3 regions of the Paraburkholderia sp. GW821-FHT02A12 genome follow, and region 1 is predicted to be linked to each of the others. Evidence: predicted binding sites of a transcription regulator. Region 1 holds the regulator's gene; each other region holds the start of a gene.
What was found. The regulator LexA, encoded in region 1, represses DNA repair genes until DNA is damaged. The targets are predictions, from matches to a motif close to ACTGTATNNNNATACAGT.
Positions count from the first base shown of each region.

Region 2: a site for LexA is predicted at 1,776-1,793, ahead of imuA (translesion DNA synthesis-associated protein ImuA). Genes of this name have one in related genera too.
Region 3: a site for LexA is predicted at 2,437-2,454, ahead of AC07WT_RS31820 (VRR-NUC domain-containing protein). Genes of this name have one in related genera too.

Region 1 covers NZ_JBWKWA010000001.1:2,514,392-2,518,572, forward strand. Annotated here, with positions in the region: gene cysT (sulfate ABC transporter permease subunit CysT) at 1-719, opposite strand, end outside; gene AC07WT_RS11315 (sulfate ABC transporter substrate-binding protein) at 858-1,898, opposite strand; gene lexA (transcriptional repressor LexA) at 2,195-2,845, shown strand; gene AC07WT_RS11325 (hypothetical protein) at 2,920-3,264, shown strand; gene AC07WT_RS11330 (DUF2939 domain-containing protein) at 3,440-4,102, shown strand; gene AC07WT_RS11335 (universal stress protein) at 4,135-4,181, opposite strand, start outside.
Region 2 covers NZ_JBWKWA010000001.1:3,257,863-3,262,043, forward strand. Annotated here, with positions in the region: gene AC07WT_RS14780 (Y-family DNA polymerase) at 1-966, opposite strand, end outside; gene imuA (translesion DNA synthesis-associated protein ImuA) at 866-1,705, opposite strand; rRNA gene rrf (5S ribosomal RNA) at 2,108-2,220, opposite strand; rRNA gene AC07WT_RS14795 (23S ribosomal RNA) at 2,499-4,181, opposite strand, start outside.
Region 3 covers NZ_JBWKWA010000002.1:2,316,950-2,321,130, reverse strand. Annotated here, with positions in the region: gene AC07WT_RS31830 (pyridoxal phosphate-dependent aminotransferase) at 1-283, shown strand, start outside; gene AC07WT_RS31825 (S10 family peptidase) at 322-2,322, shown strand; gene AC07WT_RS31820 (VRR-NUC domain-containing protein) at 2,470-4,181, shown strand, end outside; gene AC07WT_RS31815 (ATP-dependent DNA helicase) at 4,179-4,181, shown strand, end outside.

The DNA.
Region 1 (4,181 bases):
TCGAGCTTGGTGATGATCAGCAGCGAGGTGATTTCCGATTTCATCGGCACGTTGCCGGCGATGAAGATCACCGAGCCGTACTCGCCGAGCGCCCGTGCGAACGCCAGCGCGAAACCGGTCAGCAGAGCCGGAAACACCGCAGGCAGCACTACGCGCCGGAACGTCAGCCAGCGCGACGCGCCGAGGCACGCGGCCGCTTCTTCCTGCTCGCGCTCGAATTCTTCGAGCACCGGCTGCACGGTCCGCACGACGAACGGCAAACCGATGAAGGTCAACGCGATCAGCACGCCGGCCGGCGTAAAGGCGACCTTGATGCCGAGCGGCTCGAGGAACTGCCCAATCCAGCCGTTGCCCGCATAGACCGCCGCAAGCGAGATACCGGCCACCGACGTCGGCAGCGCGAACGGCAGATCGACCACCGCATCGACGAGCCGCCTGAACGGGAACGTGTAGCGCACCAGCACCCACGCCACGAGGAAGCCGAACACCGCGTTGATCAGCGCGCCGCCGAGCGCCGAGAAAAACGTCAGCCGGTACGACGCGAGCACGCGCGGCGAGCTCACCGCGCGCACGAACTGGCTCCAGTCGAGCGTGGCGGTTTTCAGAAAAGTTGCCGCAAGCGGAATCAGCACCACGAGGCTCAGATACGCCACCGTGATGCCGAGTGTCAGGCCAAAACCGGGCAAGGCGCTCGGTTTTCGGAAGGTCCACGTCGTCATGCTGGATACTCTTTCAGGGTTGATGCTTGCCGTGCTTTTGCGGTCGTCCGGCTAGCCAGAAAGCGCGCCCACTGGGCGCGCTTTCTGGCCAGGTGTTGCCGCCTCTCGCCGCCTGTGCGGCTTCTGGCATTGGCAGTCTTACTGCGGCTGGTAGATCGAATCGAATACGCCGCCGTCGGCAAAGTGGGTCTTCTGCGCATTCGCCCAGCCGCCGAACGAATCGTCCACCGTGTACAGCTTCAGCTTCGGAAACTTCGCGGTCAGCTCGGCCGGCACCTTGTTCGAACGCGGACGGTAGAAGTTCTTCGCGGCGATCTCCTGACCCTGCTCGCTATACAGGAAGTTCAAATACGCTTCGGCCAGCTTGCGCGTGCCGTGCTTGTCGACCACCTTGTCCACCACGGCAACCGGCGGCTCGGCCAGAATGCTCACCGACGGCACGACGATTTCAAACTTGTCCGGACCGAATTCCTTCAGCGACAGGAACGCTTCGTTTTCCCATGCAATCAGCACGTCGCCGATGCCGCGCTGCACGAAGCTGGTCGTTGCGCCGCGCGCCCCCGAATCCAGCACGCCGGCATTCTTATAGAGCTTGCCGACGAATTCCTTCGCCTTCTGGTCATTGCCGCCCGGCTGATGTTCGGCGTAGGCCCATGCGGCCAGATAGTTCCAGCGCGCGCCGCCCGAGGTCTTCGGATTCGGCGTGACGATCGACACGCCCGGCCTGGTCAGATCGTCCCAATCCTTGATGTGCTTCGGGTTGCCCTTGCGCACGAGGAACACGATCGTCGACGTGTACGGCGACGCGTTGTCCGGCAAACGCTTTTGCCAGCCCTTGTCCAGCAAACCCTTGTTAGCCAGCGCGTCGATGTCGTAGGCGAGCGCCAGCGTCACGACATCCGCCTGCAGACCGTCGAGCACCGAGCGCGCCTGAGCGCCCGAACCGCCGTGCGACTGCTTGAAGGTGATCGATTCGCCGGTCCTGGCCTTCCATTCCTTGCCGAATGCCTGATTGACGTCCTGGTACAGTTCACGCGTCGGGTCGTACGACACGTTCAGCAGCGTCGTGTCGGCGGCGTGCGCCTGCGCCATCACGCCGACAGCGGTTGCCGCGCCGAACGCGAGCGCCGCGATGAGTTTTTTGGTCTTGCCTGCCAGCCCCGTGCCCCGATGGTTCATCCAGCTTCTCCGCGTTGTGGTTGCCGTTACGGCGTCTTGTTTTTGCGTCTGCAGCGCGTCAACTCGGAAGCCAGTCTATCGAAGGGCTTTCATCATTAAAAATAATGTTTCTTCATTCTTTAATACGTAAAAGTGGTAATGGCAGCTGGATAAGGCGTTGCGACACGAAAACGGTTGTTTAAGCGTCCTTTTGCGACGCCGGAGCGACACCCCAGACGACGAACTTAAAGTAAAGCTTGAATTGCATCGAATACTGTATAAAAATACAGTCACCTGTTCATACATACAGTAGCGCCATGACCAAACTCACCGCACGACAGCAGCAGGTTTTCGATCTGATCCGACGGGCTATCGAACGTACCGGCTTTCCGCCCACCCGCGCGGAGATCGCCGCCGAACTGGGTTTCAGCTCGGCCAATTCGGCCGAAGAACATCTGCGTGCCTTGGCCCGCAAGGGTGTGATCGAACTCGCGGCAGGTGCGTCGCGCGGCATTCGTCTGCTGGCGGGTCCCGAAGATTCGCCGCACCAGTTCACGTTGCCGCACCCCAGCATCATGCAGCTGTCGCTGCCGCTGATCGGCCGCGTCGCGGCCGGCAGCCCGATCCTCGCACAGGAACATATCTCGCAGCACTATGCGTGCGACCCGGCGCTGTTCTCGAGCAAACCGGACTACCTGCTGAAGGTTCGCGGGTTGTCGATGCGCGACGCCGGCATCTTCGACGGCGACCTGCTCGCGGTGCAAAAGAAAAGCGAAGCGAAAGACGGCCAGATCATCATCGCGCGGCTCGGCGACGACGTAACGGTCAAGCGCCTGAAGCGTCGGCCAAACGGCATCGAACTGATCGCGGAAAACCCCGATTACGAAAACATCTTCGTTCAGACCGGCAGTGCGGATTTCGCGCTGGAAGGCATCGCTGTTGGGCTGATCCGCCCCGGCGAGTTCTGAGCGCCTGCTTCTACCAACGCTTGCCCGACGCCTAACGCGCCGCTGCCCCTACGTTGAATCGCCTGGAGAGACTCATGGAACGCCTTGCCCGCCTGCTGCCTTTTCGCCAGTTCGGTCGTTTGCGCCATCTGCGCAAGCTGGTGCCCTGTTCGCTGATCGAGGCGTCCACGGCCAGCGCTCCATCGCTGTTCGACGAACCTGCATCGCGGGCGCCGAGCTTGCCGTCGTCGTTGCCGGCTTTCGCTCGAGTGTCGTTGAATTCAGGGCTGAATACGGCAGAGCCGGCGCGACGGGCACCGGTGCGCGTCTATCACGGGCCGTCGCGGCTGATCATGGTCGGCACGGTAGACGCCGTATGCCGGATGATCGACCGCTGCATCGCTGAAGAAGCCAACGTGCACGGGGCGGTGTTCGAGTAATCAGGTGCAGGGCGTGCGTGTAGTTGCTCTGCTGTTGCCATATCATTGACCTGTCATTGCCATGCTGTTGCCTTGCACGCGCCTCTCCAGATCTCTTCAGATATTGCATCGCGTGGGATCGTTTTCGTGTGGCCGCGGTCCACGTTAGACCACCCTTGATAGAGAGTTCCACTCGATGGCAGTTTCGACACGCACCAAACGCAGCGCCGCACGGCCGCTGATCGTTGTTCTGATTGTGATTGCAGTGGTGGCCGCCCTGGGATTAGGCTATGCATCGCCATATATCGCGCTGAACAATCTGAAACGCGCGGCAGACGCACGCGATGCGGAGACCGTCAATCAGTATGTCGACTTTCCGGCGTTGCGCGAGAGCCTGAAGCAACAGGTCACCGGCTTGCTGACGCGCCGACTCGACGCACATGGCAACGGCAATCCATTTGCCGCCATTGGCGCGATGATCGGCGTTGCGCTGATCGGACCGCTAGTAGATGCGTACGCGACGCCGGACGGCGTAGCCGCGTTGCTGAACGGCATGCCGCCGCGTGGCGAACCGGGCGAGCGGCCGCCCGCGCCGCCTGCCGCGGAAAATGCGCCTGCGTCCCCTGCCGATGGCAAAACGGCTAACAGCGCGGCTAACACCGCAGCGCACAGCGCGGCTGACAACGCGGGCAACAGCGCCACGCCGCCGCAACCGCCGCAAACCACGGCGGGCTATCGCAGCATCAACGAATTCGTCATCAGGTATCAGCACGGCGCGGGCGACGCGCGCTACGCGGCGATCTTTCGGCGCGAAGGTTTGTTCACATGGAAGTTCGCCGCGGTCGACCTGAACGACTGATCTTCCGGTCGACGCGGTTCATGGGGCTGGCGTCAAGCCGCCGCTTGCTGCTGCTCCTGGGCGGACGAACATGCCACCA
Region 2 (4,181 bases), 740 kb from region 1:
CGTCTTCGGCGCATGACGGGACGCCAATTCATGCTCGAGCAATAGCGTGTAACCACTGAGTGCCGCATGATGCGCGCTCAGCCAGCCGGCCAGCTGCACGATCAGCCGACGCGCGGCAAACAACAGTGCGTCGGCATTATCGACCCGCGACGGCAACTCCAGCTGCGCATGAAACGACGCCGGCGCACGAAACGATTCGCGCGGATCCGGACGCGTGCCATACGCTTGCGCCTGCAGATCCAGAATGCCGCTGCCGAAACGCCGCACGACGCCCGCCCGTGGCAACTGACGCAAATCGGCCAATGTAGCGCAGCCGATTTGCATGAAGGCATCGCGATGCGCCTGTTCAACCGGCAGCAACGACACGGATAATCGGTCGAGGACACGCGCAAGCGAAGTCTCCTTCACCACATGCCAGCAATGCCCCTGACAATTGGCGCGCGCTTGCGCCAGCAACCACGCACCCCAGGCGGTCGGCGCACACGCGATGCGCGTCGTATAGCCGAACTCACCCGCCGTGGCCGACACTCGCGACAACAACACGCGCAAGCCGCCGAATAATCTCAAACCGGAGCCAACTTCCAGCAGCAACGTGTGCGCGTGGGCGAGCGATACTTTCGGCGTGTACATCAGCAAGGCAAGCGCCATCGCTTCGAATGCCTGAGTTTCACGGGTGCTATCTGCGACAAGCATTTTGAGACCTGGTGCCAACGCCAATGCATACGAGCGCGAATGACCGGCACGCACACCGGCGCGCAATGCGGCGAAATCGGGCAGCAGAATGTGTGCGTGATCCGCCAGCGCATAACAATGCTCGCCGCCGACATCTTCGCTGGCGAGACGTTGGCTTGCATCGCCGCGCGGCTCAGGCTGATTCGGCTTCGCGGGCGAACCATCCGGAAGCGGCACGAGAGGCTTCACCGCTTCCAGCGACAAGAGTGGCAATGTGACTGCGATCCACAACATGATTGATCTCTCGCCCTTGATTGCTGCCGGCTCCGTTCTCCGGCAACACGACGTCTTGCAACGGCAAAATGAGGCGCAGGGGTTCTGCTAGCGGCGGGCCTCGACGCTTGAAGATATCGATCGACATACCGATCTCCTGCAACCATTGACGACGGTTGATCGTCTGCGCATTAGCCGGCAAAAGTGGCTCGCAGATCATTCGCAATGGCGCCGGCGAGGATTGCGTGGCGGCGTCGACAGGGCGAATCAAAAATGCCAGCGATGCCGATTCCTGAGCCGCCACCTGGAGACGCCGAATCTTATCGGCGCGCGCATTCGGCAGCCACACCAGTACCGCGCCGATGCCATCCTGCTTCAATGCTTGAGCGGCGGCCCACAGAGACTGATCTTCCTCCGAGCGCACCCATACGACGCGCCCGACATCGACACCCCACGCCCTCAACGCCGCGGCACAGGGCTGATAAGGCGGCGCCACGAGCATGACATGCCGTTCGGCTTGTATCGTGAGATGCCGAAGCGTGTGGGCAAGCAGGCGTACTTCTCCCACGCCACCATGTTCGATCAATAGCTCCGTCAAGCCACCAGCCGACCAGCCCTGCCCCGGCAGCAGCTGATCCAGCGCGGCGTAGCCGCTGGAAATTACCCGCGAGTCCGCCTCGGCAAGCTCATTGCCCGTCCACACCTGACGCCGCAATTGCGACGACAGTGCAGTCGCCGCAAGCTGAATTGCTGCTGCCATAGACACGCTCTTTTAATGGGTAATGCTTCGCCCCACCCGACATCGGGCCAGCATCAGGCGACAGATTTTTACTGTATATTTATACAGTATTTTGAGGATGATGTTAAGACGGCATGCCGCTGCACAGTGCGCACAGAGAGACCTTAAGGGGCACGATGCGGGAGGCGATGAAACTCACGCGGCTTGTTGTTTGCAGGTTTTATACTGCGCGGCGCTTGCTGTTTCTGGCGCTGCGGCTACGCATGGGGCAAGCCGGATCGGGCTGCTGCGAGGAGGGCTGGGGATGCTGCAGCGTGCGGCGGTAGGCGCACGGCGATGGACGGCCTTTCTGTGTTGCCGTTTCCGGAGCCGTAAACGCAGAAACCCCACCGTTCTGGGTGGGGTTTCTGGTGCTGCTGGGGAGCCTGACGATGACCTACTTTCACACGGGAATCCGCACTATCATCGGCGTGGAGTCGTTTCACGGTCCTGTTCGGGATGGGAAGGGGTGGGACCGACTCGCTATGGTCATCAGGCATGACTTGTTGCCGTATTGCGGGGTTTGGGGCCCTGGGCAATACCGCCAATCGGGAAGAAGTAGTGTCTGGTGAGGCTCACCAGCGGGAGTTGTGTTGTTCGAGGCACAACATCGATCTCTCAACCTGTGTGTTCTGCTACCCCATCTGGAGTTCACACGCATCCCCTTCGGGGATCGGACCAGAGTAAGGGCTTTGCATGGGCCCGGAGTAAGTGCTAAAGCACTAACTCCGGCCGACAGCTAAAGCGCTAACTCTGGTCGAGACACACCTGTTATAGGATCAAGCCTTACGGGCAATTAGTATCAGTTAGCTTAACGCATTACTGCGCTTGCACACCTGACCTATCAACGTCCTGGTCTTGAACGACCCTTCAAGGGGCTCGAAGCCCCGGGGATATCTCATCTTAAGGCGAGTTTCCCGCTTAGATGCTTTCAGCGGTTATCTCTTCCGAACATAGCTACCCGGCGATGCCACTGGCGTGACAACCGGTACACCAGAGGTTCGTCCACTCCGGTCCTCTCGTACTAGGAGCAGCCCCCTTCAAATATCCAGCGCCCACGGCAGATAGGGACCAAACTGTCTCACGACGTTTTAAACCCAGCTCACGTACCTCTTTAAATGGCGAACAGCCATACCCTTGGGACCGGCTACAGCCCCAGGATGAGATGAGCCGACATCGAGGTGCCAAACACCGCCGTCGATATGAACTCTTGGGCGGTATCAGCCTGTTATCCCCAGAGTACCTTTTATCCGTTGAGCGATGGCCCTTCCATACAGAACCACCGGATCACTATGACCTGCTTTCGCACCTGCTCGACTTGTCGGTCTCGCAGTTAAGCACGCTTATGCCATTGCACTATCAGCACGATTTCCGACCGTACCTAGCGTACCTTCGTACTCCTCCGTTACACTTTGGGAGGAGACCGCCCCAGTCAAACTGCCTACCATGCACTGTCCCCAGTCCGGATCACGGACCAAGGTTAGAACCTCAAACAGACCAGGGTGGTATTTCAAGGACGGCTCCACGCAAACTGGCGTTCACGCTTCATAGCCTCCCACCTATCCTACACAGATCGGTTCAAAGTCCAATGCAAAGCTACAGTAAAGGTTCATGGGGTCTTTCCGTCTAGCCGCGGGGAGATTGCATCATCACAAACACTTCAACTTCGCTGAGTCTCGGGAGGAGACAGTGTGGCCATCGTTACGCCATTCGTGCAGGTCGGAACTTACCCGACAAGGAATTTCGCTACCTTAGGACCGTTATAGTTACGGCCGCCGTTTACCGGGACTTCAATCAAGAGCTTGCACCCCATCATTTAATCTTCCGGCACCGGGCAGGCGTCACACCCTATACGTCCACTTTCGTGTTTGCAGAGTGCTGTGTTTTTATTAAACAGTCGCAGCCACCAGTTTATTGCAACCCCTTCACCCTTCTGGCGCAGGCCAGTCAAGCTACAGGGGCGTACCTTATCCCGAAGTTACGGTACCAATTTGCCGAGTTCCTTCTCCCGAGTTCTCTCAAGCGCCTTAGAATACTCATCTCGCCCACCTGTGTCGGTTTGCGGTACGGTCTTGTTAAACTGAAGCTTAGAGGCTTTTCTTGGAACCACTTCCAGTTGCTTCTTCACCGAAGTGAATGGCCTCGCACCCTTGAATTCCGCGCCCGGATTTGCCTAAGCGCCTTCTCCAATGCAAGGACCGGGACTTCCAACACCCGGACAACCTTCCGCGATCCGTCCCCCCATCGCATTTAACAATGGTGCAGGAATATTAACCTGCTTCCCATCAGCTACGCATTTCTGCCTCGCCTTAGGGGCCGACTCACCCTACGCCGATGAACGTTGCGTAGGAAACCTTGGGCTTACGGCGAGGGGGCCTTTCACCCCCTTTATCGCTACTCATGTCAGCATTCGCACTTCCGATACCTCCAGCACACTTTCCAGTGCACCTTCGCAGGC
Region 3 (4,181 bases), on a different contig from region 1:
GCGCGACGTGGTGTTCGAGCGCTTGCATTGTGTGCCGGGGTTGCGGTGTTTGCTGCCGGAAGCCGGCATGTTCATGATGGTCGATGTAAGCGGGACGGGGCTCGATACTTATGATTTCACCTGGCAGCTGTTTCGTGCGCAAGGGGTTTCGTTGCTGGATGCCAGCGCTTTCGGCGAAACCGCCGACGGGTTTGTCAGGTTGGGGTTTGTGGTCGATGAAGCTCGATTGATTGACGCTTGTGAGCGGATTGCGGGGTTTGTCGAGGCGTTGCGGATGGGGTAGGCCGGAACGATGCGCTTCGACTCGCAACGGAGAACAGTATGGGTCTTCGCTTCTACATCAGGTTGCACCGGCCGCTCGTCACAGGATCGGTCGCGGCGGCCTTCGCGGCCGCACTCGTCGCGGTGGTCACAATCGCCGCCGCCGTCGTGTTCAGCCAGGTGTGCGCGGCAGCCTCACTCGACCGACTCGACCCACTCGACGATACGCCCGACGCAGCAGAAACCGCCGAAGCGGCATCGTCCGCGGCTGTCATGCCCGGGACTGAGGCGGATACCGCCAGTCAACCCGCCGAAGCGGCATCGTCCGCGGCTGTCATGCCCGGGACTGAGGCGGATACCGCCAGTCAACCCGCCGAAGCGAATCGCCAACCGGTGAAAGAGCCGCACCTGAATCAAGCGCGCCCCGGGCATTCGCAACGCTCTGTCGCGGCCACTCAGAACGACGCGCAAAACGACGCGCAAAACGACGCGCAAGACAATGCGCAAGACAATGCGCAAGACAATGCGCAAGACAATGCGCAAGACAATGCGCAAGACAATGCGCAAGACAATGCGCAAGACAATGCGCAAGACAATGCGCAAGACAGCGCGCGGCACAACGCAAAACCGGACACGGCCGCGATCCCCGTGCCGCCGGAAACTTCGTCCGTGACCCAGCATTCGATCCGGCTCAAGGGGAACAAGATCGATTACACGGCGACCGCTGGCAATCTGCTGCTGCACAACAAAGCCGGGCAGGCCGATGCCAGTGTCTTTTACGTCGCCTATACCGTCGCGACCAAAACGCCCTCGACGCGGCCCGTTACGTTCCTCTTCAACGGCGGTCCGGGCGCGGGCAGCGTCTTTCTCATGATCGGCTCGTTCGGTCCGAAGCGGGCGCACACCGCCAGTCCGGCGAGCACGCCTCCCGCGCCCTATGTGTTGGGCGATAACCCGGACAGTCTGCTCGACACGACCGACCTGGTTTTTATCGACGCCGTCGGCGCGGGTTTGTCGCGAGTGGTCGGGCGCGGAACGGGTAAGGATTTCTGGGGCGTCGATAAAGACCTCGACGCGTTTTCGCAATTCATCGACCGTTATCTGACGGTCAACCAGCGCTGGAATTCGCCGAAGTACCTGCTCGGCGAGTCATACGGCACCGCGCGCGCCGCCATGCTCGCGTATCAGCTGGGGCAAAACAATATCGCGCTGAACGGCGTGATCCTGATGTCGTCCGTGCTCGATTCAGCCGGCTTTTCGCCAGGCTTCGACTTCAAGAGCGAGAGCTATCTGCCGAGCTTCGCGGCGATCGCCTGGTATCACGACAAAATCGTGCCGAAGCCGGCCAGTCTGCCGGCCTTTCTCGACGACGCCCGCGCGTTCGCGCGCGGTCCTTATGCGCAGGCGCTGGCTCAGGGCGACGCGTTGCCCGACGCACAGCGCGATGCGGTCGCGGCGCGCGTCGCCGAGTTCACCGGTCTCGACGTCGAGTACGTGAAACGAAGCCGGCTGCGTCTCTATCCGTCGCGCTTTCGCAATCAACTGCTGCGGGATCAGTCGCACAGCATCGGCCGTTACGATGCCCGCTCCGAAGGTCTCGAATACGACGGCGTGTCGGAGCGCCCGGACTTCGATGCATCGGTGAGCAGCGTGTCCAGCGCGTTCGATGCGGCGCTTCATCAGCATTTCGCGCAGGATCTGCACTTCACGCCGACCGACCGCTATCGCGTCTTCAATGACGACGCGCTGAAGCAATGGGACTGGAAACATCGCGCATGGTGGGGCGAGCGGTTACCGGTACCCTACGCGGCAGGCGACCTGGCCGAAGCGATGCGGCAGAATCCGCAGCTTCGCGTGATGTCGGTGAACGGCTATTTCGATCTGGCCACGCCGTTCTATGCCACCGAGTATGCGCTGGCGCATCTGGGCATCGATGCGCCGTTGCGCGCCAACGTGCGGATCGCCTACTATCCGAGCGGCCACATGATCTATCTCGACGATGCCGCGCTGCATACGCTCAAGCGCGATCTGGCGAGCTTCTACGCGGCAGGCGCGCGCTGAACGCGGGCGTGCGGTCGTTGACGGTGTGACGGCTGGCAGCGCATTGAAAGGCGGGCGGCAGGCGTTCGATGACACCCCGCGCCACCCGAATCCTCCACTGAGTTTGATATCATCACTGTATAAACATACAGGTTCCGTGGAAGTGCCGTGGCGACAGAAGCCTCTTCAAATGCTCCCTACTATCTGCTGAATTTCGAGCGCGCGCTGGCGTGGCTCGCGGCCCGCTACGACGATCTGCTGGACCAGAACGAGCACGGCTTCCTGCGTGCTTTCGCGGCTTTGCCGCAGGCCTCGCGAGCGCTGCTGGTTCGCATGTTGATGCGCAAGGGCACGCTGTTCCGCACGAGCCGTCTGTCGTACGACGAGATCGGTTGCCCGGTTCAAGCGTCCGCGCCGCTCGTCGAACTCGGTTGGGTGGACGCCGAGCCGCCGCTGACGCTCGACGACCTGTTCGCGCTCACCACCCGTCCCGAACTGCTGCTCATCTTCGCCGACGCCATTGCGTTGATCCCCGCCGCCCGGAGCTTGCGCAAACCGGACCTGCTCGAAACGCTACGCCCCTTTTACGAAGCGGAAGGCGACGCAGCGCGTCCGCTCGCCGAATGGCACGCCGCCAGCACCGACTCCGTGCTGCACGTCGCCGTCGCGCCACTCTGCGAGCGCCTGCGCCTGATGTTCTTCGGCAATTTGCAGCAGGACTGGTCGGAGTTCGTGCTCGCCGATCTCGGCGTGTTCCAGTATGAGACGGTCGCGTTCGGACCTTCGTCGCGAGCTTTCCAGCAACGTGCCGACGTCGACGTCTACCTCGCTTTGCATGCATGCCGCGAAGCGCTCGAATGGCTGCCCGACGGCGAATCCATCGGCGAACTCGTCGCCGCGGTCGCCGCGGTCGAAACGTCGAACCCATGGCTCGAAACGCGCCGCGCGAAGCTGCTGTTCCGCATCGGCCAGTATTGCGAGCGTCGGCATGACTGGCCCGCCGCGCTCGCCGTCTACGCGGATTGCGCGTGGCCGGGTGCGCGGCATCGGCGCGTGCGCGTGCTCGAGCAATGCGAGCGTTTCGATGATGCCTTCGCGCTCGCCTCGCAAGCCGCCGCGGCACCCGAAAGCGAAGAGGAAGCGCAGCGCATCGCGCGCATGCTGCCGCGCCTGCAACGCCGGCGTGGCGAACTCGTGGCGCGCACGCCGGCCGCACGGCCGGTCGAGCGCAGCACGCTGGTGCTGCCGAGGCCCGAGGCTGCGCAGCCGGTCGAATATGTCGCCCGCGATCATCTGAGTCGTGAGGATGCGCCGGTTCATTACGTCGAAAACGCGCTGATCAATTCGCTGTTCGGTTTGCTGTGCTGGGAGCCCGTGTTCGCGGCGCTGCCCGGTGCGTTTTTCCATCCGTTCCAGCGCGGCCCGGCCGATCTGCATGCGCCCGATTTTCATGCGCGCCGCGCCGAACAGTTCGCCGCCTGCCTCGCGCAACTCGACAGCGCCGCCTATCGCGAGACGATTCTGCGGCACCTCGAGGTCAAGGCCGGCGTGCAATCGCCGTTCGTGTTCTGGAGCTTGCTGACGCCCGAACTGATGGCGTTGGCGCTCGATTGCCTGCCTGCCGCGCATCTGAAGCTCTGGTTCGAACGTCTGTTGCGCGATATCCGCGGCAACCGTTCCGGTCTGCCGGACCTGATCCGTTTCTGGCCGGCCGAGCACCGCTACGAGCTGATCGAAGTGAAGGGTCCGGGCGACCGCTTGCAGGACAACCAGATCCGCTGGCTCGCGTACTGCGCGCAGCATGGCATGCCGGTGCGCGTGCTCGACGTGCGTTGGGCGGATGAAGCCGATCCCGAAGCCGCAGCAGAGGCTGCCGCATG